2 linked regions of the Niabella yanshanensis genome follow. The protein of the gene in region 1 interacts with the protein of each later gene in a pairwise test. Links are inferred from orthologs where the notes say so. Each region holds a gene or a part of one and is shown on either strand. Other genes may lie near its edges.

Region 1 (10,203 bases):
ATAGTTTTAAGCGGAAGGGGGAAGCGCCGCCACCTGCAGGACCGTCTTCAACTGATCAGTTGTTAATGGAAATTCGCGACGAATTGAAAAAAAGGCCCTGATTGGCTGCTTAAATATTAATTTCGTGAAGTCCTGCTTTGACGGCAGGACTTTATTATTCTAAAATAGATATGTAGTGACAAACTCCACTTACCAGATAAAGTTATCTCAGTTTGAAGGTCCGTTCGATCTGTTACTTTTTTTTATTGAACGCGATGAGCTGGATATCTATAACATTCCCATTACCCAGATTACAAACGATTTTCTCGATTACATTCACAACCAGGATGCGCTGAACATAGAATTGTCCAGCGAGTTCATACTGTTTGTATCTACCTTGATGCGTATTAAGGCAAAGATGCTGATACCACGCAAAGAGCTGGATGCACAAGGAAATGAGATCGATCCGCGTGAAGAGTTAGTAAGCAAATTACTGGAGTATAAGAAGTTTAAAGAGGCTGCAGCCTTAATGGCGGAAAAAGAAGCGCTCCGGATGCTGATGATCAAACGGGGAAATATTCAGAAAGAGCTTTCTCATGTAGGAGAAGAAGCAGGAGAGGGCACTGAGATACAGGCTTTATCGCTTTTTAAATTGATGAAGGCTTTTGAAAAGGCCATGCAGAAATATAGTGATCGAATTAATAAGCCGGTTCATACGGTTGTGCAATACAGCTATACTATGGAAACCAGCCGTGGGCAGGTTCTCAATTTAGCGCAGGCTGCAAAAAAAGTATCTTTCGAAAAGTTGTTTGAAGTGGCCGAAAACCGCGTTCAGGCCATCTTCATGTTTCTTTCGGTATTAGAGCTGGTGCAACAGAGCTTTTTGAAAATCATGATCGGGGAGGGGAAAAATAATTTCATCCTTGAATTCGTTGAGCCGGAAGACCGCGACCCGGATATAGAGGTAAGTGATGTTTCCTCATTTGATTAACAGGAACTGTTTTTGCTTATATATGAGCTACGTCTCTAAAACATTATAAAAAATAAAAACTACAACAAATGAAACGCTTCGCAACAGCCAACTGGCAGGGATCGGGTAAAGAAGGTAAAGGAACTAATTCTACCCAATCGGGTGTGTTAAACAACGCCCAGTACTCTTTTAAAACCCGCTTCGAAGACGGAAACCCGGGCACAAACCCGGAAGAACTGGTAGCTGCTGCTCATGCCGGCTGTTTTACCATGAAGCTGAGCTTTGTATTAAACGAAGCAGGTTTTACTGCCGATAATATTGATACTAAATGCACGATCGATTTCCAGGATGGCGCTATTGTGGAAAGCCATTTGGATATTACAGCTACCATTCCCCGAATTGATGATACGCAATTTCAGGCAGCTGTAAAAAATGCAGAAGAAAATTGCCCGATCAGTAAGTTATTAAACACTAAAATTACCTCAACAGCTACTTTAGCTTAAGATAATTATATACGCACAAAAAAATCCCCCGTTCAAATTAACGGGGGATTTTGGTATATAAATGTTTGATTGCCTAAATTTTAAAACCTAGCGTTAAGAGAACTCTGGAATTATTGCTTTTGATCTGTGCCGGGAAAAAATCATTTGAGGTTAAACGATAAGGAAACAACACATCTTTTCCAAAGCTATGTACATATCCTAAATCGATGAAGAAACCTTTGTTGCGGTATCCCAGGCCGCCTGTACCTTGTACCAGCTCGCCTTTTTCACCAGCAATATTTTTATAAGGATTGCCATAATAAGCACCCCCAAAACGAACTGCAATAGTATTAAATTTCAACTCAGCACCCAATCTTGCATTTACGGCTCCTTTGTAGGCGTTGTCTATTGCATTATTCAATGGACGGAAATAGTCGTTATTGGCGCCGCGGTCATCTCTTGTAGTGCGAAAATTAGACGCCATATAATTTACGTATTCAACGTCGCCTGAAATAAAACCTTTTTGGCTATTAACATCATTTACATTGCCAAACAGCAAAGAGAAGCTCCCCATGAATTTGTAAGGGGTGTTAAGGTTATAGTCATATACCAGTTCTTTGCTGGTATTTTGCTGATCAACATCATCAAGATTAGCACCAGCGGTTGCTACATAGCTATCACTTAAAGAATAAAATGTTGGGGAGTGCGCAGCAAAACCCAGTCTTAAATTGTCAGTCGCTTTAAAAACAACACCTGCTTTTACGTTAATGCCAACCCCTTTTGTAATCAGGTCATCGTCAAACCATGCAGCATCAAAACCATTGTTGGTTGTTTCCGGGTCCTGCTCAGTATATTGCCTGGTGGCGCCATATCTCAACATAGGGATACCAATGGTACCTCCAAGAAATACCCTGTCATTTAAATTGGCCGCACCTGCAATTGCCAGCTCTGTAATGCCGCCGTTAGTAGCAATTACTTGTCTTTGCTCAAGGCCACTGGCTATTGCTAAATCTACAGCCGCAGAGGAGAGGTCAATATCGCCGTTGGGTTTTTGCGTTTCTTTAATCCAACCTGATTGTACTGCCAGTTCGGAACCATATTCATTCGTCCCGTTATTGGCTACAATATCATCGATAAAATAATCAGCCATAGAAGTACGGCTTAATTGTCCTCCTTTATTGGTGTAAACAACCCGGTTATTAAAGTCGGCCAGTCTGTTAATTGCAATACCGAATGCAGAACTTTTCAAAGAACCGCCTCCATATGAAGGTTTACCTAAAACAAAACCCGTAGTTCCCAGGAAGCCCGAAGATTGGTTTTCTTTTTGAGATACCCCCAGGTAGGTACTGTTGTTATTTAAAAAGTTACCACCACCAGAAATCACAAAGTCGCCGGTTTTATAGAAGCCAATATTGGCCGGGTTAGAAAAGATGGTAGATATTTCTCCACCGATAGCACCATTGGCGTTACCAATAGCCTGTGAGCGGGCTGTTCCCGAGGCCTGTAGCCAGGAATACCGTAAGGCGTCCTCAGGTGTTTGTGCCTGGGAGGCAGTATATGCAGCTACAAGCGTAGCAGCCAGGAAAATTTTTTTCATGTATAAAATTTAATAGGTTTAAAGTAGTGACAGAACTCTGTTCGTAAACGGCATGATTTAAAATCTCCTGCCACTTCCGCCACCACCGCCTGAACCTCCTCCGCCACGGCTTCCACCGCCACCGCCGCCCGAAGGCGCTGAGTAAGAAGGAGATGAAGATGGTTGAGAGTAACTGGGTTGGTTGTTATTCCTTGGTGCAGAATAAACGTCACGGCTATAAGTTTGCCCCTGGTTGTAAGAACGGTTATAACTTCCAGTATTAACCGAGCGTCCGTAGGAGCCCGAATTGCGGGTATTGGTGCTTACACTGGCATTGCTTCTTACCCCATAAGTACTTCTGTAAGTACCTCCGGTAGGATTGATATATCCCGGGGTAGTACGTCCGCTGCCGGTACCCATGCTCACGTTTCCTCTACCTCCATAGCTGCCCAGATTGGTGTTGGTGCGCGGACCGTAATCTGCCCTGCGACCCGCAATTACACCGCCGCCATACCAGCCACCCCAGCCCCAGCCGGGTCCGTACCAGCCATTGTACCAGGGGTCATACCAGCCACCCCAGCCGCCCCAGCCAAAGCCACCGCCCCAACCGGCATACCAGGGACTATTCCAACCCCAGCCGGCGCCCATACCCCAGCCGCCCCAGCCAAATCCTCCACCCCAGCCCCAGCCGGAGTACCAGGGGTTGTACCACATGTTCCAGTAACTTACAGGGCTCCAGGGATTATTCCAATACCAGGGGTCATTCCAATACGCCCAGTTATTATAATAACTGAAATTATAGCGGTCGCCATAATAATACCAGTCATTTAAATCACTCCAGCGGTTGCGGTTGCGCACTTTCATACGCAGGTAGCGGTCGTCATAATCTTCGTATTCCTCATCTGCATCATCATAGGTACGATACCGCCTTTCATCGGTTTTCTTAATTTTCGCATATTCCTCCTCCGTAGGGGCGGGCGAACTATACACGTCATCTGGTGTTTGCCCGGTTCGGTAGGCGGTAGAACAGCTGGCTAATGCCACCGTTATACCTACCAGAAACAGCAGGGTTGTAGATCTTATTTTCATTTTGGCCATTTATATATATTTAATAATTGTTTTAATTCGGCTTAAAATTTACATTTGCGATCCCTAAAACAGCAATTTGTAAAAATACACATTCTCTATTAATTGGTGTGACGCTGAAATGTGATAAAAGGATGCACAATTTGCTTTTAATTCACAACATTTTTTGTTAAAAAAAGTTGCTGTGCAAAATAGGGCGTTAAATCGGATAATGAGGGGGGAAACAAACAAGAATATAGATAACCAGCCTATTAATTAACTGGTTTTAAAACATAACATAATTATGAGCAAAGAAATTACACCAAGGCAGCAAGATTACTCACAGTGGTATAACGACCTGGTGCTAAAAGGAGGGTTGGCTGATTACTCTGCGGTGAGAGGTTGTATGGTAATTAAGCCCTATGGGTTTACCCTTTGGGAGAATATGCGAGACGCGTTGGATAAGATGTTTAAGGATACCGGACACGTGAATGCGTATTTCCCGCTTTTTATACCTAAGAGCTTTTTGAGTAAAGAGGCGGCTCATGTAGAAGGCTTTGCTAAAGAATGTGCGGTAGTTACTCATTACCGCCTGAAAAATGATCCTGATGGCAAGGGTGTGGTGGTAGACCCTGAAGCAAAACTGGAAGAAGAGCTGATCGTGCGTCCCACCAGTGAAACAATTATATGGAATACGTATAAAGACTGGATCCAGTCTTACCGTGACTTACCCATTTTGGTAAATCAGTGGGCCAATGTGGTGAGATGGGAGATGCGTACCCGCCTGTTTTTGCGTACAGCCGAGTTTTTATGGCAGGAAGGACATACCGCACATGCCACGCAGGAAGAAGCAGAAATTGAAGCAAAAAAAATGCTGGATGTTTATGCCGAGTTTGTAGAAGAATTTATGGCTGTCCCCGTAATAAAAGGGGTAAAAACTGAAAGTGAGCGTTTTGCAGGGGCTGTAGATACTTATTGTATAGAAGCTTTAATGCAGGATGGCAAGGCTTTGCAGGCCGGCACCTCGCATTTCCTGGGGCAGAATTTTGCCAAAGCATTTGATGTACAGTTTTTAACCAAAGAGAATAAGCAGGAATATGTTTGGGCTACGAGCTGGGGCGTAAGCACCAGGTTGGTTGGCGCCCTGGTAATGGCACATAGTGATGATGAAGGATTAGTGTTACCTCCGCGAATTGCTCCATTGCAGGTGGTAATTGTACCCATTTATAAAGGCGAAGAGCAAAAAGCATTGATTGATGCCAAGGCCGATGAAATCCTGGCCGATCTAAAAACAATAGGTATCAGAGCCAAGTACGATGGTAATGACAATAACAGACCGGGCTGGAAATTTGCTGAATATGAATTGAAAGGCGTTCCTGTTCGTGTTACTTTGGGTGCCAGAGATCTGGCTAATAACCAGATCGAGATCGCTCGCAGGGATACAAAAACCAAGGAATTGATTCATGCAGATGGCATCAGCCAGTATATTGACGGATTATTACTGGACATCCAGAACAACATGTTTAAAAAGGCAAAAACTTACAGGGATGAGCATATTACCCAGGCAGATTCCTGGGATGAGTTTGTTCAGTTATTAGATGATAAAGGCGGCTTCATTTTAGCCCACTGGGATGGTACTGCTGAAACGGAGAACGAGATTAAAGAAAAAACAAAAGCCACTATTCGTTGTATTCCCATTGATGATATGGGATTGGAAGAAGGTGTATGTGTGCTGAGTGGCAAACCTTCTAAACGACGGGTGCTTTTCGCGAGGGCATACTAATAAAACAAGAATCTGTTTGCAGCCAGGGAATTTCAAAAAGTTTCCTGGCTTTTTATTGAACTACCTGCAACAAAAAAGATCTCCCGGAGGAGATCTTAAAAAGATTTGGCCAAAGCCTGTATTTTAATTCTTTTTGATTAAGGCAGTCATGGGATTGCGCAGGTTTTCAAAGCTGGTCATGTCAATGCGCACTTTACCTACGATAATCGGACTTTCTATCCGGATAGGTACATGATTCGCATCGTCTGTTACCCAGACCGTCATTTGCTCGCCGCCTTCAAAAATGGTTCCTTTAATGGTTAAAGGTTTGAATTTGATTGTATTGAATTTGCCATACTTAGTACTAATCACCTCTTTCCCCAGGTATCTCACGTACATAGAATGGACCTCGTTATCAAGAAATACGTTGAAGGGTATTCTGTCATTCACTTTCAGGCCATTAAAATTAATGTTTCTCGCGTAAAAAACTGCACTCACCACATCATGTGCACAGGCAGGTATTTTAAACACACCCTCACTGCTTATAGCTGTGTTAGCCGACCGGTTAAAATTGACGTTCTGATATTTTTTATATCCTCCTTCATTAACATTTCTTACGAATTTGAGTGGTAACAGGCTTTCAGCATCCATAAAGGTTTCGTAAGTATCTCTGGCTTTATAAGCCCATTCATAGGACGGTAATGTATAACCTTCACCTACTACATGGTAAACGCTTCTGCCATTTAGCTTCTCCAGGGTAGTTGTAAAAGACCCCGCTCCGGCGCTTACATTAATTAGTTTGGCTGCTGTGTAATAAACAATAAAACCTACTTTTTCTCCGGCCTTAAAAGCCGTGTTGTTAATGCCACATTTTTGAACAGGTTCGTTTTTTTCAACGGCAGGCAACTTTGTATTAGCCAGGGCAGCAATAGCAAACAGAGAGAGTACAGATAATTTAAGTGCTTTCATTTCTTTTTTTAAAAATATTTTTAATACCCAATATCAGCAGGCTCCCGATAAGCGCAGGAAATACCAGGTTGATTAACCATATACTTAACGAAGTTAAGCTTACACCCAAATGGTTGGTTGTAAATAATCCCATAAGCTGGATGCTCAATTCGTTTTTTAAGCCCAAATCAGTAAAAAGTGCAATGGTTGGTATAATCGCCATTACTAAAAACATCACACTTATTCCCATCCAGCTCTGTAATATGCTTACGTTTACGTCGAACAGCTGAAACAGTAAAAAATACTGCAGGCTGAATATCGCAAACCGTACTACAGATAAAGACAAGAACTTCACGAGTAACGTTGCATTGATATGCTCAATAGCCTCAATGGCCCAGGCAAACTTACTCACCTGTGGCAATTTATCAATAATTTTTATTAGCCAGGGCAAACGGAAATAAAATAACAGTAGTGTAACAGTAATAACGGCCGAAACCCATAAAAAAGCATTCACAAATGCTTGTGTTGCAATGCCTGCCAACACCAGGTCCTGCCTGATGCACAGCAGGGCCGCTAATCCGGCAGCAAAAGTAACAATCAGTTGACTCATATTAGCTACAACTGTCAGCGAAATGGCCTTAATACGGTTCCCTTCGCTCATATAGAGCACGCGCCCTATATATTCACCTACACTGTTAGGAGTGCTGATGGAAAATGAAATCCCGGAAAGAATAGCTTTAAAAGCCCTGCCGAAGCTGATATGCTGTATTCGTTTCACCGCAAGCATCCATTTGTAGGCTTCCAGGCTCCAGTTAACGGTCATCAGGAGTACGGTTATCACGAGAAACCAGATATTGGAGCTACCAAGCGACAATTTAATTCGGGAGAGTGATTCCTCCACGCCTTCCTGTCGGCTGATCTGGTTATAAATCGACCATGCCAGCCAAATAAAGAGTACCGGACCTAGAAAGTAATTGATGAATATTTTGATATTTTTGTTCACCTTCACAAGGAGGTAAAAATAATATCTGTTTGCAAGAATCTTCCAAAATAATATTGGGTATTGATCCGGGAACGATCATTATGGGTTATGGGATTATCGCGTGCCACCGCCAGAAAATACAATTGCTGGAAATGCACGCATTGAAGTTACCGGCTAAAAAGAACAATTACGAAAGATTAAACCTGATCCATCAGAAAGTAACGGACCTGATTAAAACCTATCAACCAACCGAATTTGCGATCGAGGCGCCTTTTTTTGGCAAAAACGTGCAAAGTATGCTGAAGCTGGGTCGTGCGCAGGGCGTGGCCATAGCGGCGGCCATGCATCATAACCTGCCTATTACCGAATATTCTCCCAAAAAGGTAAAGCTGGCCGTTACCGGAAATGGCAACGCAGATAAGGAGCAGGTATGGAAAATGCTGAAGCAAACGATGAATATCAAAGAATTACCGCAGTATTTTGACGCTACAGATGCCCTGGCAGTAGCCGTGTGCCATCATTACCAGATCTTATCGCCTATTCCTTCTGCGGGAAATTTTAAAGGTTGGGGCGATTTTATCAAGAAAAATCCCCAAAGGGTAAAGTAGCTCACTCTAACTACCCGAAAAATTGAGTAAATTGCAGGTAAGATGGCTGGTAACGAAAAACAATATATAACAGAGGAAGAAGATGATTTGTCGTCGGTGGTAAATGAGCCGGAAGATTCTGGGTTTGAGAAAGCTGAAAATGATTTACTACGTGCTGCTTTAAAACGAACTTACAAGGAACGCTTTTTAGTTATGACCACTTTAATGAAAAGAAGCGTTATGTTTAAAAATGCGAAAATTACTTATTAGCCTTACGACTAAATAGCGGGCTCTTATGGACATATTTGACACCGAGTTGTTAGAGTTTTGGAGCTATCTTAACAAACATAAAGTGAAATACATTATGGTTGGCGGCGTTGCTATCAATTTTAACGGATACCAGCGCAGTACCGAAGATGTTGATGTTTGGCTTAAGGACACAAAAAGCAACAGAGAAAAATTTCGAAAGGCATTCGAAGAGTATTCCGGCGAAAATTATTACATGATCGCCACCATGCAAATCGTACCAGGTTGGACTTATTTCCATCTCAATAATGGTTATCGGTTGGATTTAATAACGAATATGAAAGGGCTGGAAGGGTATTCTTTTGAGCAATGTCTGAAATTGGCGGGTGTGGCGGATATTGATGATGTTCTTGTTCCTTTTTTACATATTAATCATCTTATTGCCAATAAAAAAGCAGTAAACCGCCCTAAAGATCAGATAGATATTATTTATTTGGAAAGAATAAAGGAACTAAGAGAAAAAGAGAACCTCTAGCAGAAGGACAGGAAACTGCTATTTCTTAACTTTTCAATCGCCAAATCGGCCAATTTTCCCATACTCCCCTTATCTTTGCGCCAAATTTCACCGAATTATGGGTTCAAACGGCTTCAAATCCTTTCTAGTAGCGGCTTTCAGCCTGTTTTTAGTATTTGCAGGGCAATCGGCTTTTTCACAACATGAGGGAGGGCATGAAGCTGCTCCGGCAGAGCAGCACGAGGCTGGCGAACATGGCGCAGCTGCAGAATCGGCTTTTAACCCTGGTGAAGCTATTTTGCACCACATTGCAGACTCCCACGAGTTCCATTTTTTCTCTTTTAAAAAGAGCGATGGCAGTGAATTTCACGCAACTTTACCTTTACCGGTTTTAGTATATTCTCCGCAGAGAGGTTTTTCGGCCTTTATGTCTTCCAACTTTCATCATGGGCATGAAGTTTATAATGGTTATAAATTAGAGCATGATAAAATAGTGCCTGTTGATGCAAACGGGAATGTAGATGAGTCTGTGAAAGTTTTCGACTTTTCTATTACTAAAAACGTATCGCAAATGTTATTAGCGCTGATCGTTTTAGTATTGATATTAACCTCTTTGGCTAAAAAATACCTGAAAGGTGAAGGTGTTACTTCAGCTCCTAAAGGTTTCCAGAATGCGGTAGAGCCGGTTATTACTTTTGTGCGTGACGATATTGCGAAACCTAATCTCGGACCGAAGTATAAAAAATACCTGCCTTACTTGTTAACTGTATTTTTCTTTATCTTAATCAATAACATTTTTGGATTATTGCCCGGTGCAGCTAACGTAACAGGTAATATTGCTTTTACAGCTGTAATGGGTATTATATCTTTCTTCGTGATCCTTTTCAGCACTAATAAGCATTATTGGGAACACGTATTCTGGTTTCCTGGCGTACCACTTCCGGTTAAGATCCTGATGATCCCTGTAGAGCTATTAGGTGTGTTTACCAAGCCTTTCGCCCTGATTGTGCGTTTGTTTGCTAATATGACTGCTGGTCACATTATCATCCTGAGCTTTATCAGTTTGATATTTATTTTCGGAGAAATGAGCAA
Region 2 (10,647 bases), 200 kb from region 1 along the record:
ATAGCGCCAAAGACCCTATATTTAAGAAAAATGATGGTAGCGATACCAAAAGTGCTGCATCTGTCCTGGTGGCTGCAGTATATTCATTCTAGTACTTTGTTTTACACTGCTTATAGAAAAAAACCTCCTGCGAGCAGGAGGTTTTACTTTTTAAATATCGATGGCGCAGTTGACCCATTCACCGTCAAATGACGCATTATATTTTTTGTAAAAATTGATAGCAGGCTCGTTCCAGTCCAACACCTGCCAGCACATTCTCCTGAGTCCTTTTTTACGGGCTTCGTCAATCAATGCCTCGAATAACAGCTTTCCTATTCCTTTCCCTCTCATCTCTTCGGTAACCAATATATCCTCGAGGTACATAGCCTGGCCTTTCCAGGTAGAAAACCTTATATAATATAAAGCGAAGGCTACTATCCTGCCCTCGTATTCGGCTACAAAGCCCCACCAAACAGGATTGGCTCCAAACCCACTTTCCGAAAAATGGTCCAGGCTTACCGTAACTTCCGCCGGAGCCTTTTCATACTCGGCCAACTCCCGCACCAATTCTAAAATGCGTGAACAATCAGGCGCTTCCGCAGGGCGTATTTTTATATCAGATGACAAAGAGTAAGTAATAAGTAATGAATAATGAGTGATAATTAAATAACCCGGAACCTTAAACTACAAACATTGGCTTTAATATGCCCAGTCAATAAGTGTAGCACCCCAGGTAAATCCGCCACCGAAGGCCGCAAGTACCAGCTTATCGCCTTTTTTCAACCGGCTTTCCCACTCCCACAAGCACAAAGGAATAGTAGCTGCCGTGGTATTGCCATATTTTTGGATATTGATCATTACCTTTTCTTTAGGCAAACCAATACGATTGGCTGTCGCATCAATAATACGCAGGTTGGCCTGGTGCGGTACCAGCCAGGCAATATCATTACCGGTTAAGTTGTTTCTTTCCAGAAGCTCTGCACTTACATCAGCCATTCCTTTTACGGCAAACTTAAATACAGTCTGCCCTTCCTGGTAAGCGTAATGCTCCCGGTTGGCTACTGTTTCGGCGCTGGCAGGATAAGCGCTGCCACCAGCCTTCATCCTTAAGTACTGAGCTCCGCTCCCGTCACTTTTCAACAGGCTGTCTTTTATACCCAATCCTTCCTCGTTGGGCTCTAACAGGGCCGCGCCGGCACCGTCCCCGAAAATAATACAGGTAGTTCTGTCTGTATAATCAACAATGGCGCTCATTTTATCGGCGCCTACAACTATTACTTTTTTGTAACGACCGCTTTCAATCAGGGCCGTCCCCTGCGTAAGCGCGTACAAAAAACCTGAACATGCCGCAGACACATCATACCCGAAAGCATTAACTGCGCCTACTTTATGAGCTACGAGATTCGCTGTTGCCGGGAACACCATATCCGGCGTTACGGTTGCAACGATAATACAATCTACTTCGGTAGCATCAATGCCACGCTTTTCCAGCAATCCCTTCACAGCAGGCACAATCATTTCACTTACCCCTTTTCCTTCACCTTTCAATATCCTTCTTTCCTCGATACCAGTCCGGGTACGTATCCACTCATCGTTGGTCTCCACTATTTTTTCAAGATCGAAATTTGTTAGTTTATCTTCTGGAACATAGCCGTTAACCGCTGTGATTGCCGCTGTAATTTTGTTCGCCATTGCTTTCTTAAAAATATTTTGCCGAAGTACTCCTTCGGGGACGCCAAAGGTAGTGGAATTTATGATTTGTGATTTATGATTTGAAATTTGATATTTGACAAATGATCAGCTATTTAAAAGGAACATTTGTAAATATTACACCATCAGCCACGATCGTAGATATTGGCGGCATCGGATACGAGGTTAACATCAGCCTTAATACCTATTCGAAAATACAAAACCAGGAAAAAGGCTTATTGTATACACATGTTATTATAAAAGAAGATGCGCATCTCCTTTACGGATTTAGCGATATACAGGAAAAGGACATATTTTTATTATTAATAAGTGTCTCGGGTATCGGGGCCAATACGGCTCGCCTGATCCTGTCTTATATGAAGCCGGAAGAAGTAAGTTCCGCTATTTTACATGAAGACAGTAAAGCACTGGAGCGGATCAAAGGCATCGGCAAGAAAACAGCGGAAAGAGCTGTTTTAGAGCTCAAGGACAAAATAGGCAAACAGCATACAGATATTGTAATAACACCAGGTAAATCAACCGTATCTTCTGTAAAGCAAGATGCGCTCGAAGCGCTGCTGGCACTGGGCATCAACCGCCAACAGGCAGAACAAAACCTGTCGAAACTACTGCAGGCAGAACCTGAACTCGCTTTGGAAGACCTGATCAAGAAAGTATTGAAGGAATTGTAACGGGATGCGGGATATTAGATACCAGATATTAGATACCAGATATTAGATACGAGATGTATAGGGAATACGGGATAATAATAATTTCCCGCCGGGAGTTATCTATTATCCACTGCCTATTAACTACTCACTATTCCCCTTCACCTTATTTCCGCTTAAAATCCCCCCGCTTCCAGGCGTTGATAAATTCGGCCCAGGCTGCCGGGCTGAATATATTCATAGGCGGTATCTGTCCCTGGTAACGGGCGCGTTGAAATACGTTATTCAATTGCCGGTTGGTCATTTCCCGGCCATCCTGCGGCAATTTGGCTAAATACGCTCTTCTGGCTTCGGGGGTATTGGCCTTCCGGAGTATCTCCAATTCATCTTCCGCAATGGGGACGTTAACGAAATCCCTGGCAAACTGCTCCGGTGTTGGCCGGGGCCTGATAATTGCTACAGGCAGAAATGCAGTATCCTGTACCAGGGTTTTTACAATGCTATATTGGCTGCCTTTTAAAGTATCGGGAACATGGACCGAACCAGGCAGAAAGCTGACGTGCGAAAATTCGATCACATCGCCTTTTAGTACTGCAATTGAAAAAACGCCCTCATTATTAGTGATGGTTCCTCTTTTGGTTCCTTTTACGGTTACGCTCACGGCAGGAATTGCTTCCAGGCTATCAGCAGTCATGATCACCCCAAAAAGCTGAACCACAGAATCACGGGCTTTTTCAAATTGCGCGCTTGCCGCGGTTACCCCCATTAAAAAGCTAACTAAAAACAATATCTTCTTCACTGCGCCAAAATTAAGTACATGATTTTTAATAAAGACAACAATTTGGCTGCATAGGTGTTTAACTTTGGCATTTATATTTGAATTTAACATAAGCTTTAATAATGACGAAGGAAAAAGTATTGGATGCGTTAAAAACAGTATATCATACTGGCAATGAAAAAGATATTGTAAGCGCAGGTATTGTACAGGATCTGACTATCGAAAAGTATTATATTTCATTTAGCCTTATTGTTGACACCAACGATGCGGACCTCAGGTTAAAGCTTAAGAGTGAAGCCATTAAAGCTATTAAAGAACAGGTTAATAAAGACGCGATCATAAAAGTAGCATTTCAAAATAAGCCTGTGGCAGATACCGTTTATGAGCAGGAGCAAAACGCGCCCCTTTCGGGCGTAAAAAAGGTAATTGCGGTGATAAGTGGTAAGGGCGGTGTAGGCAAAAGCACGGTATCCGCCAACCTGGCACTGGCACTGGCAGAATCCGGCGCCAAAGTAGGCCTCATGGATGCAGATATTTATGGCCCCAGCGTTCCCATTATGTTTGGCGTACGCGGAGAGCGTCCCTTAATGAAAGATGTAAATGGCAAAGGAGTCATTGTTCCGCTGGAACGATTTGGTATCCGGCTCCTGAGCATTGGATTATTAGTAGATGAAAGCAAGGCCGTGGTGTGGCGCGGCCCCATGGCCAGCAGCGCTATCCGCCAGTTTGTTACCGACGTCGACTGGGGGAACCTGGATTACCTGATCGTAGACATGCCTCCAGGCACCGGAGACATACACCTTACCCTGCTTCAAATGATCAAAGTTTCGGGCGTTGTGATTGTAAGCACCCCGCAGGATGTAGCGCTTGCGGATGCTAAAAAAGGTATTGCCATGTTCGGCCAGGCCCAATTAAATGCAAGAATACTGGGACTGGTAGAAAACATGAGCTACTTCACACCGGCCGAACTACCTGATAATAAATATTACATTTTCGGCAAAAAGGGTGCTCAAAAGCTGGCCGAACAATACGAATTGCCCTTCCTGGGAGAAATACCTCTGGTGCAAAGTATCCGCGAAGGCGGGGATATCGGCATCCCGGTAATGGTAAGTGATGATGAAGTGAGTAAAAAAGCTTTCAGGGATTTGGCGAGCGAGGTAGAAAGCCGCGCCTGACAACATTTTTAGTAGTAGTTGTTTGCAAAAGATCGTACAGTCCTTCTTTTGCAAAAAGAAGCTGGCCAATTTTAAGATCAGACCAGCCTGGTTTTACCTGATAGGTGAAAACAGGAATTCCATTGTTTACTGCGCAATCAACATAGCAGGTATCAATGTTGTTTTCCGCTATAGCCTCTACATCTTTAAGCTGGTGTAAATGAGTTGAAATTAAGAATGAAGAAGGTTTAAACCGGGCTAGTCCATTGATTGTAGCTTTACTAACCTCAATAGCATCTTCGATATTGGTGCCTTTAAAAAGTTCGTCGAAAATGGCAAAACATCTTACACCTGCGATTGCCTTTTCTACGACCTCCTTCAATCTTACTATTTCCAGCATAAAATGGCTGTAACCATTCATCATATCGTCGTAATGATTGATAGAGACCGTAATCAAATTGTAGAACGGCGTTTGCACTGCAGTTGCAGGAACAGCCATACCGACATGTGCCAGGTAAACACAAATACCAATTGCTTTTAAAAAGGTAGATTTCCCTGACATATTAGGACCCGTTAGCAACAAAACGTTATTCTTTCCAGAAAAATCATTCTTCACAGGGTTTATCAAAAGAGGGTGATAAACACCTTTAAGTACCAGGCCCCGCTCTTCAAAAACAGGGAAACAAAATCCATATTTCAATACAGATTTACTAATTGATACATACGCCTCGAAAACGGCAAAGTGTTTAAAAAAGCGTTCTATCTCACCATTCTTCTGCTTCTCCCCAATAATCCGGGCTAAAGCTTTCTGATCTTTTTTCTCAAAAGAGTCTTCCTTTATCCGCCCTTCATAATAGTTCAGATTAAATGAAGTAAAAAAATCATATAGTTTTCTAAGTTCTGTCTTATAAGCTTCGGGGAAAGGTTTTGTATCCAACTTCTTTACATAGTACACTTCAATTTCTCTGAACAATGTAACCAGCTGAATCAATGCTGACCGCGCGCGGCCCGTATCTCGTTTAGAAAAACCTATCCTAAGCAAAAGTACATTAGCATGACCTGCTTTATCCTGGCTATGCAGAAATTCATATACTTCATAAAAATCCGACTTCGAGTAAGAGTAGTTGGCTAACACGCCCTCATTAGTCATAAATCCTTTTACAATATCTTGCCGCTCCAGTATACTGACAACAGAATTCAGCGGTTTCCGGAAAAGTTCGTGTAGTTGTTCTTTTGCAAAATGATTTACAGTAAAATCGAACAAAGGCAAAATTTCTTTTTCTATGCTTAAATCTTCTATTGCATTCATTAGTCTTGGTTTTGGATAGATCAGTTATTTGTTTTCAGCACTACACTCAAACCTGCAGTACGCGAAGCTATATCAATAGAAGGTCGTATACCGAATGTAAGATCGTCTGATACATCAAAACGACTTAAATGGGCATCAACCGTTGCATCTACGACATTCAACCCCCAGGCAACTAGAAAGTATATACCCGAATAAACCATATTCTTCCTTGAATCATCCCGAATACTTTTTAACGTTTCAAGTCCCTGCCCATTACCCAGATATAACTTTACTACCCGATCCAATGCGAAATAACCGGTTGAATCTTTGCGATAACTGCCATCACTCATTAAATAATTACCAACCCTAACGCCTGTCTGAAATTTTTTGTACCAGTTAAGATAAGAGATCAACAAACCGCCGGTGAAACCCAATGCGCTGTAAACAACCGGCACCTTCCATGCTTTTCTATTATACACCTGTCCCCAGCCGGGCAAAATGGCCGAGCGAATGGCCGCCTTATGCGGTATGCGTTCTTTTTTGGTTTTAAACCCGCTGTCTTTGTGTTGAGCTATTAGCAAATACGGTAGAAGTAGCAATGCTACAACGGTAAGGGTTAGTCTTGTTTTTGTGTACATGTAACAAATAAAATGTACAAATACTTTATGCTAAGTTAAAGTGGCCTTACCTCCATGCTCTTTAACAAAACACTGTCTTATGCTTAACATCATTTCAATAAAAATAAAAACGCCCTACAAAGTAGCGCGTTTCCAATTCTGCCAATATATGTTTTACAAACCCAACACCTCTTTCATCGTAAAAATTCCTTTTTTATCTTTCAGGAATTCTGCTGCTACTACGGCACCGAGAGCAAATCCTTTTCGGCTATGAGCTGAATGCGTAATGGTGATATCATCGATCTCTGAAGAATAACGGATCGTATGCGTACCGGGATCAGGATCAATCCTTTTACTAACAATCAACAGTTCACCGGGTTGAGGCGTTACATCATTTACCCACTTCGTCATTGCCTGGTAGGTCTCCATTACTCCCTCGGCTAATGTAATGGCGGTTCCGCTGGGCGCATCCCGTTTTTGAGTGTGATGTATTTCCTCTAAAGACACATTATATTCTTTATGAGGATGCATTAATGCTGCCAGCTTTTTATTCAGCTCAAAAAATAAATTCACCCCCACACTAAAATTACTGGCATAGATAAAGGCCCCGTTGGCATCTGAACATAATTGTTCAATCTCCGGCATTTGATCCAGCCAACCGGTGGACCCGCTTACAAGAGGCACTCCCAACTCAATTGACTTCCTGATATTTTCATAAGCGGTATGCGGTCCGGTGAACTCAATGGCAACATCTGCCTTCGCTATATTTTCCTGATTAAAATCTGCGATATTACTCTCATCTATCTTTAAAACAATCTCATGTCCTCTTTCCAGTGCAATGGCTTCAATGGCTTTCCCCATTTTACCATAGCCGATCAATGCAATCTTCATAATTTCAATTAATATTTTATAGCCGGGTTTATTTAACTTTTAATACCAAACTAATGCCTGCTGTTTGCGCCATTTCACTGTAGCCGGGGTGTATTTTAAACGTCAGGTCGGGAGATACATCAAAGCTGCTCAAATGAGCCCCCACTGCAGCTTCCACCACATTTAGGCCCCATGCAATAACAAAATAGATGGCTGCATAGTCCACATTTTTCCTGAAATAGTCCCTGTTAGTACGTAAATACTCCGGCTGAATGCCCTGGCTTCCCTCAAAAAAAACGCGCTTCAGGCTTTCATACACCTTGCCATATGCAGCACCTGTCAATGAATCTTTCCCCTGCTGTATGTTGATGGCGACCCGGTATGCATATTTGGTACGGTTATACCAGGTTATATTGTTAACGAATATGCCACCGGTAATACCCAACGCGGCATAGATAACCGGTACTTTTACATACCAGAGCTTCTTATTATAGATCTGCCCCCAGCCTGGCAGAATAGCAGACCTGATTGCCGCTACCCTCGGGATGCGGGCATTGGGGTCTCTTAGCTTGGCGCTATCTGTTTCCCTGAAAGCGGGGTTTTTAATAGTGGGCTTTGGTACAGAGTCCTTTGCAGCCATTAACTGACGTGCAACTGTGGTATCAACAGTTTGCGCATGGGCACCACCCACCTGCAATAGTGTGTATAATAAAGCAGAAAGAAAAAGTTTTGTAACTACATGCATGGTGCAAATAAAATACAGATTAATCTATTGACACGTTAAAGTTAGTCGATAGACACGTTAAAGTTTTGCAACAGCTTATTGAGCTCTTCTACGGAATAATAATCAAAGGTAATCTGCCCGTTGCCCTTGGAGCTATGTTTCAACTTTACACGCGTATCAAACTGAGTTGCCAGTTTATCCTCAATACGCTGAAACGGGGCTGACAAGCTGCTTTTGGCCGGCTTCTTCGCTGCGCCGCTTTCTTTATAAAGGTTTCTTACGAGCTCTTCGGTTTGCCTTACAGACAATCCTTTTTCTTTAATTTCTTTATATATGAATAACTGCCTGTCTACTGTATCTACATTGATCAACGCACGTGCATGGCCCATTGAAATGACGCTGCTTCTCACTGCCAGCTGAATATCGGGCGGCAGCTTCAGCAACCTGATAAAATTGGCAACCGTGCTCCGGTCCTTACCCATTCTCTCCGCAACCTGGTCCTGCGTGTATTCCAGCTCGTCCATCATACGTTTGTAGCTTAAAGCTACTTCTACCGCATTGAGATCTTCGCGTTGTAAATTCTCCAGCAGGGCCAGCTCCAGCAACTCGGCATCATTGGCCTGCCTTATATAAGCCGGCACTTCTTTTAACCCCGCTATTTTTGAAGCACGCAGGCGGCGCTCACCCGCAATCAACCTGTATTTGCCGTTTGCCATTTTGGAAACGGTAAGCGGCTGAATGATGTCATGGATCCTGATCGATTGAGCCAACTCCTGTAATGCCTGCTCATCAAAATCAGTACGCGGTTGCTTAGGATTCGTCTCTATTTCCGACACAGGTATCTTGGAAATATTAGTTGCTGCCTCTACTACTGTTTTTTTTAGATCCCCGGTACCACTTTTCAACTCCGCGTCAATACTGCCCAGCAGCGAACGGATACCTTTTCCTAGTGCGTCTTTATTCGATTTTTGTGTAGCCATTTTTAGTTGATATGTTGACAGGTTTAAAAGTTCACAGGTTTATCCTTTTCAACTTATCAACCCTTCAACTTGTTAACTTATTCTAATATTTTCTCCTCGTTTGGAATTTTTGTAAGGTTATTCTTTTGTAAGATCTCTTTAGCCAGGTTTAAGTAGTTAACCGAGCCCTTACTATTGCCATCGTACAAAATTACCGGCTTGCCAAAGCTGGGCGCCTCGCTCAGTTTGGAATTCCGATGAATAATCGTGCTAAACACTAATTCATCAAAATGCCGGCGTACCTCGTTCACCACCTGGTTGCATAAACGCAGACGGGCATCATACATAGTCATCAATATCCCCTCAATCTTCAGATCCATATTAAGGCGGCTTTGTACGATCTTAATAGTATTCAATAACTTTCCTAGTCCCTCCAGGGCAAAAAACTCACATTGAACCGGCACTACCACCGACTGGGCAGCAGTTAAAGCATTTACGGTGATTAAGCCTAAGGACGGAGAGCAATCGATCACGATAAAATCATAATTATCCTGTACCGCCGCCAGAATTTCCTTCAGCACCGTTTCCCTGTTGGGATAATTGATCATTTCTATTTCAGCTCCCACCAGGTCAATATGCGAAGGAATCAGATCCAGGTTGGGAATGTCGCTTTTCAGTATAACGTTTTGAGCCGGGGTTTGATTGGCCATACAGTCGTAGAGGCTCTGCGTTATATTTTGCAGATCAAAACCCACCCCCGTGGTGCTATTTGCCTGTGGATCAGCATCTACCAGCAACGTTCTATATTCCAGCACTGCAAAACTGGCAGCCAGGTTTATAGCAGTTGTGGTTTTACCTACACCACCTTTTTGGTTTGCAACTCCAATTATTTTTGCCATAATTTCTTACCCGCGAATAAAGATTAATAAAGTGAAAAAACTCACCGATCGCGGCGAAACGCAAATGTAAACTTTTTGGGTCAACTGTTAATTAGATTGTGTCCTCCGGATCGTACTTCTTCGTTATTATTTAAAGGGATTTCCTTCTTAAAACGTCTACCAGTATATAATTCTGCGATTTTCTCCTGTAAGCCTGCTGGCCGGGAAGAAATTCCACCTATTTTTTGTTCATCTTATGTGTAATTCATGAATAAAAAATTTGATGTACGTTTGATGACAAAATAATATATTCAATATGCGCAATGGGCCTTTCTGGTGGATACTTATAGTTGCCATGATACTGATCGATTTGTACGTGTTCTTTTCTGTTCGGTCACTGTTTGTTTCCAGCACCAAAGGCCGGTTTATTTTTACGGTGGCTTATTGGGCTTTTTCAGCAATTGCGCTCATTTTACTAATATTCGTGCTACCCTATTTCCAGGCCAGCGAGCAACATAAGGCGCTGAGAAGCATTCTTTTTGTGTTGGTATTTGCGTTGTTCCTGGGCAAATTAATAGGAGCATTATTCTTCTTTGTAGACGACCTGCGCAGGGCGGTGCAATGGATCGCCGGCAAAATATTTTCCCCTAACAATGAAATTAGTGAGATTGCAGGTACAACCGGTGACCGTATATCCAGATCGTCATTCCTGACCTGGCTGGGCATTATCTCCGGCGGTACCATGTTTTCTTCTTTTATTTATGGCCTGAGCAACAAATACAATTACCAGGTAAAGAATATAAAAATCCCCTTTGCCAACCTCCCCGCTGCTTTTAAGGGTTTAAAAATTGTGCACATTTCCGATATCCATACAGGCAGCTTCACCAATTATAAGGCAGTAAACAAAGGCATTGATCTTATTTTGAGCCAGAACCCCGACCTGATATTATTTACCGGAGACCTGGTAAATAACAAAAGTGATGAAGTGGGTGAATACCAGAAAATATTTGGCCGCCTCAAAGCTCCAATGGGCGTTTACTCGG

Evidence for each region.
Region 2: the proteins of ruvC (region 1) and ruvA interact in binary tests that used the Escherichia coli proteins (3 or more experiments, as listed by UniProt). The link is inferred for Niabella yanshanensis from one-to-one orthologs.

What each region holds. Positions count from the first base shown.
Region 1 is NZ_CP139960.1:4,092,035-4,102,237, forward strand. What follows is about bases 6,793-9,593. They hold ruvC (crossover junction endodeoxyribonuclease RuvC), read left to right. Parts: upstream 6,793-7,814; coding sequence 7,815-8,372; downstream 8,373-9,593. Other genes in these bases: U0035_RS17005 (DUF3108 domain-containing protein), read right to left, coding at 6,793-6,803; U0035_RS17010 (lysylphosphatidylglycerol synthase transmembrane domain-containing protein), read right to left, coding at 6,793-7,785; U0035_RS17020 (hypothetical protein), read left to right, coding at 8,415-8,621; U0035_RS17025 (nucleotidyltransferase), read left to right, coding at 8,647-9,132; atpB (F0F1 ATP synthase subunit A), read left to right, coding at 9,230-9,593. In the rest of the region: large conductance mechanosensitive channel protein MscL, read left to right, coding at 1-101; U0035_RS16980 (segregation and condensation protein A), read left to right, coding at 176-970; U0035_RS16985 (OsmC family protein), read left to right, coding at 1,039-1,452; U0035_RS16990 (aromatic hydrocarbon degradation protein), read right to left, coding at 1,526-3,028; U0035_RS16995 (hypothetical protein), read right to left, coding at 3,086-4,096; proS (proline--tRNA ligase), read left to right, coding at 4,377-5,855; more of U0035_RS17005, read right to left, coding at 5,979-6,792; more of U0035_RS17010, read right to left, coding at 6,790-6,792; more of atpB, read left to right, coding at 9,594-10,203.
Region 2 is NZ_CP139960.1:4,289,069-4,299,715, reverse strand. Bases 783-3,566 are described here. They hold ruvA (Holliday junction branch migration protein RuvA), read left to right. Parts: upstream 783-1,772; coding sequence 1,773-2,360; downstream 2,361-3,566. Other genes in these bases: U0035_RS17875 (Mrp/NBP35 family ATP-binding protein), read left to right, coding at 3,237-3,566; U0035_RS17880 (carboxypeptidase-like regulatory domain-containing protein), read right to left, coding at 2,503-3,135; U0035_RS17890 (beta-ketoacyl-ACP synthase III), read right to left, coding at 783-1,671. In the rest of the region: U0035_RS17900 (outer membrane beta-barrel protein), read left to right, coding at 1-92; U0035_RS17895 (GNAT family N-acetyltransferase), read right to left, coding at 151-606; more of U0035_RS17890, read right to left, coding at 679-782; more of U0035_RS17875, read left to right, coding at 3,567-4,289; U0035_RS17870 (MutS-related protein), read right to left, coding at 4,252-5,577; U0035_RS17865 (DUF5683 domain-containing protein), read right to left, coding at 5,598-6,194; dapB (4-hydroxy-tetrahydrodipicolinate reductase), read right to left, coding at 6,348-7,064; U0035_RS17855 (DUF5683 domain-containing protein), read right to left, coding at 7,093-7,788; U0035_RS17850 (ParB/RepB/Spo0J family partition protein), read right to left, coding at 7,830-8,747; U0035_RS17845 (ParA family protein), read right to left, coding at 8,825-9,625; U0035_RS17840 (metallophosphoesterase), read left to right, coding at 9,921-10,647. UniProt on the Escherichia coli protein: The RuvA-RuvB-RuvC complex processes Holliday junction (HJ) DNA during genetic recombination and DNA repair.